DNA from 2 places in the Salinivibrio sp. VGrn1 genome. Region 1 is predicted to be linked to the other one. Evidence: predicted binding sites of a transcription regulator. Region 1 holds the regulator's gene; the other holds the start of a gene.
The links. The regulator CRP, encoded in region 1, controls carbon source genes, mostly activating them, when cyclic AMP is high. The targets are predictions, from matches to a motif close to TGTGANNNNNNTCACA.

Region 1 (2,412 bases):
GATTCAAAAATTTGTCCGCGATACGCGCGATAGAGGCCATTCTCGTGAAGCGGTGACCGACTCGATTGTGCGCTCAATGGATGATTACCTGCACTATATCACCCCGCAGTTTTCTCGCACCCATATCAACTTTCAGCGCGTTCCCACGGTAGATACCTCAAACCCATTAAATGCCAAAGGGATTCCGTCTTTGGATGAAAGCTTTGTGGTGATCCGCTTTCGTGGCATGAAAAACGTCGACTTCCCTTATCTGTTGCAAATGATCACTGGGTCGTTTATGTCGCGCCATAACACCTTAGTGGTGCCGGGAGGAAAAATGGGCTTTGCAATGGAATTGATCATCCGTCCATTGATTCAGCAATTGATAGAAAAAGGCAAGATTGGCTGAGGCGTAGCGCATTCATGATGTATTACTTCTCAAGCCGTGATCTTAGCCACGTTTTTGCCAGTTTTTTAGGCGGTTGGCCTAGATCAAAATCAAGAAATCACCAACAAAAAAAGATACACTCTTGTTAACATACAGTGAGCTTGTAGCCCGCGTTCAGACTTCGTATTCTGTGCAATGATCTGATGGGTTACCCCTCAGACAAAGATAGGACGTTGTTGCCGGGCAACACATGCAGAGGAAATAAGTTATATGGTTCCAGGAAAACCTCAAACAGACCCTACACTCGAGTGGTTCCTTTCACATTGTCATATTCATAAGTATCCGTCGAAAAGCACGCTTATCCATGCTGGTGAAAAGGCGGAGACCTTGTATTACATCGTGAAAGGGTCTGTGGCCGTACTGATCAAAGATGAAGAAGGCAAGGAAATGATCCTGTCTTACCTTAACCAAGGTGACTTCATCGGTGAGCTCGGGCTTTTCGAAGAAGACCAAGAGCGCACTGCTTGGGTACGCGCCAAATCACCGTGTGAAGTGGCAGAAATTTCATTCAAAAAGTTCCGCCAGCTTATCCAAGTGAATCCTGATATCTTGATGCGCTTGTCCTCACAAATGGCGCGCCGCTTGCAGGTAACGAGCCAAAAGGTGGGGGATCTTGCCTTCCTGGACGTCACAGGGCGCATTGCACAAACCCTATTGAACTTGGCGAAGCAGCCTGATGCCATGACGCATCCTGATGGTATGCAGATTAAGATCACCCGTCAGGAAATTGGCCAAATCGTTGGCTGCTCACGCGAAACAGTGGGACGTATCCTTAAAATGCTGGAAGAGCAAAACCTCATTTCCGCACACGGTAAAACCATCGTGGTATACGGCACACGCTAATCGCGCCGCTCTCTGTATCACCAACCGACGCCCTGGCGTCGGTTTTTTATCTCCATTATCTGGCAAGCACGCGGATTGCTTCTACACTCAAAACGACATGGTTAACATAAAATTAACAAGGTGTCGTTTATGAAAAAACTCATGGTTACCCTCACCGCCTTCGCGCTCTCTGTGTTTTCAGTCCATGCTGCGTCCAATACGACGATTGTCCACCCCGAGCCACGCGCCGGCTCGGCGCTTGATCTCTATGCCATTGAGCTCATCGAGTTTCTTGCCGAAAAGTCGGGAGGATCTGTTACCTTACAAGCCTTTGACGGCCAAATTGGCTCTCAATCTCGTAAGGTGGAAATGCTCAAGCAAGGCAAGCTCACCGTCGACTGGCTTGGTGCCGACCGTACACTGGAAGCTGAATTGATCCCCGTTCGCTATCCCGTGTTTCGTGGCTTACTCGGCCACCGCCTGTTTATTACCAACCAAGCCACCGAGCCCCAACTTGCTCAGATAAGTAGCGCGAGTGACTTGCAGTCTCTGACTATGATTCAGGGACAAGGTTGGGCCGACGTCAAGGTGCTTAACTCAGCGGGATTTCGCGTACGTGAAATATCGAGCTTTGAAAACATTTTCAAAGTGGTTGATACGGGCCGGGCCGATCTCTTCCCTCGTGCCTTGATTGAGCCTTTTAGTGAATTAGCCGAGCGGCCGCAATACGGTAATCTGTTAGTTGACCCACACCTGATGCTGATCTATCGCTTTCCAATGTTCCTGTTTGTGTCTCCGCAACATGCTGACGTCGCCGAGATGTTAAATAGCGCTTTTGAAGCGGCGTATCAAGACGGATCATTTATCGAGTTTTTCAATAATGCGCCTTTAGTTAAGGAAACCTTTGAAAAGGCGAACATTGGTGAGCGTACTGTCATCCGAGTCGATAACCCGCATTTAAGCAACGAAACACAAGCGATTCCAGACACGTTTTGGCTCGACATCGAGGCCCAATAGACGATAAAAAAGGGAGCGTATCACACGCTCCCTTTTCCCATGATGTCGATAAGCAATGCGTGACGCACTAATGGGTGCTTTCAAAGATTTTGTCTGCCGAAGCAGCCACAAAACCTTGGTAAAGCTCACCATTGGGCAGGACATAA
Region 2 (2,412 bases), on a different contig from region 1:
ATGGTTTGCGCTAAGTCAGGACGTACCACTTCCCACGGGTAACCTTCAGGCTCACGCCACGCATCCGGTGCTTCTTGTTGTGCGCCCTCTTTGAATGACTGGCGGAACAAACCATATTCATAGTGCAAGCCATAGCCGACCGCAGGATACTGTTGGGCCGCCAATGAATCCATAAAGCAAGCGGCGAGACGCCCCAAGCCGCCATTGCCCAAAGACGGATCACGCTCTTGTTCAAGTAAATCCGTTAACCCGAGGCCAAGCTCACTCACGGCATCGGCAATCGCATCGTACAAGCCCATGCTAATTAAATTGTTGCCGGTTAACCGACCAATCAAAAACTCGAGGGATAAATAGTTAACACTTTTAGCTTGTTTAATGGCTTGATCGTGTTCGGTGGCTACCAGATCACTCGTGGTATGTTCGGCTAATGCACGGCCCAGTGCGAGGTACCAGTCGCGTAGCTGAGCGGTGTCTGGTGCGTGACCTAGCTGGGTTAGGTGTTGAACCATACTGATTTTAAACGCACTTTTATCAAACGCATGTTGCTGTTTTGGTGTCATGTCGTCGCTCTCGATAATGGAATGAAACCTTGATGGTTATTCATCCTGCCCAACCCGAGCACGGCAAACATCCTCCCACGTCATTCTCATCAAAGGAGGAGACCACAGGGCGTAGAGAGCCAGGTCACATAGCAATAGTGAGCCGCCTCTCATCAAATCCATGAGCAGCCCTTTATCGAGTGACCTAAGTCACGCTATGAAACAAAAAAGGGGCTACGTCCACGGTGAAAAACATCGCTTTCCTTTTGTGATTTTTGTGCGCTAACGCAAATTAAGCCCTAATAAACCGAGATGGATGTGTATCTCAATCATTAAAAAGGCCACCAATATCACGTTTAAGTGATATAAATCACAATTAAAAGGCGTAGCTGCACTAAATTGGGGCATCCGTTAAGAGATCAGGGATAGATCATAGTTTGTGCGTTTGAAGTTACATACACTGCAATCAGGACAGAGGTGCGCACCAAAAAGGTCGCACCGCATTTGCAGTGAAGGACAGTGTCTTATGTGGATCCCATCAAAGCTGACTCGGCCTGGACGGCTTTATAACGCGATATTACGCCCGCGTGTGCTCGATATTTTACAACAAGCCCCTCACTATAAGCTGGTGCTGTTTCGCTCTCCGGCCGGATATGGCAAAACCACCATGGCTGCACAATGGCTCGCGGATCAATCCAATGTCGGCTGGTTTAGCATTGATGATAGTGACAACGACAGCTTTCGCTTCATTAACTACTTACTGCAAGCGCTGCACCACGCTACCCAAGAGGGCTGCGCCAACACGATAAAGCTGGCGGAAAAACGCCAATTCTCATCACTTCGTGCGCTCTTGTCTGATGTCTTTGCTGAACTGGCAGGGTTTCATGCCACTAGCTATTTGGTGTTGGATGACTATCAGCTCATTGATAACGAGGAGATTCATGAGGCGATGCGCTTTTTCATTAAGCACATGCCAGATAATCTCACTTTGGTGGTCACCTCACGCGCCAACCCTCCACTGGGCACCGCGAATTTACGCGTACGCGACTTGATGATTGAGATCGGCAACGAGCTTCTCGCGTTCGATAACGAAGAAACGACGCGCTTTTTTAATCAACGTGTCGACGATGGCGTGGATGAATCCACGGCGAACGCATTATGCAACTACGTTGAAGGTTGGCCGTCAGCCTTGCAGCTCATTGCGATTCAAGCGCAGCACCAAAAGCGCACCCTGATGCAAAGCGCCGCGTCTTACGCTGGTTTTAACCATGCCCACCTTTGGGACTATTTGGCCGAAGAAGTGTTTGATTTGCTTGATGCTGAGACACGACAATTTCTCATGAAAGTCTCCGTACTAGAGATGTTTAATGACGAGTTGGTTTTCGCACTCACTGAACGCGAAGATGCATTGAATATGCTCGAGTCACTGAATCGTTATGGCTTGTTTATTTATCCACTTGAGGGAGATAACAACTGGTTCCGATTCCACCATCTATTCGCGGAGTTTTTGGCTCATGAGCGCCAAGCACGGATCCCTCACCAACAACAACCCTTGCATAGACAAGCCGCACTGGCATGGTTGAAGTTACAATCTCCCCATCAAGCGTTGCGTCATGCACGCTACGCCAAAGACGATGCATTGTTGGCCGATATACTCAATCAGCACGGCTGGCGTATGTTTAATCGTGGTGAATTGTCGACACTAGAAGCCGCGATTATCAAACTCAGTGACGAGCTTTTATACCAATACCCAAATTTAAGCCTGCTACGCGCTTGGTTAGCGCAAAGTCAGCACAGGTATCATGAAGTTGGCGAACTTTTAGCCAGTGCAGAAAAAGCCTATCAAACCCGACAAATCCCACTTGATATCGAT

Region 2: the regulator CRP is predicted to act here: its motif matches at 899-914, upstream of malT (HTH-type transcriptional regulator MalT).

The regions. Positions count from the first base shown of each region.
Region 1 is NZ_SATA01000005.1:230,850-233,261, reverse strand. It holds gene EHW56_RS10020 (phosphoribulokinase) at 1-388, shown strand, start outside; gene crp (cAMP-activated global transcriptional regulator CRP) at 638-1,270, shown strand; gene EHW56_RS10010 (ABC transporter substrate-binding protein) at 1,400-2,266, shown strand; gene EHW56_RS10005 (DUF1338 domain-containing protein) at 2,334-2,412, opposite strand, start outside.
Region 2 is NZ_SATA01000002.1:52,921-55,332, reverse strand. It holds gene EHW56_RS03315 (glycogen/starch/alpha-glucan phosphorylase) at 1-560, opposite strand, end outside; gene malT (HTH-type transcriptional regulator MalT) at 1,066-2,412, shown strand, end outside.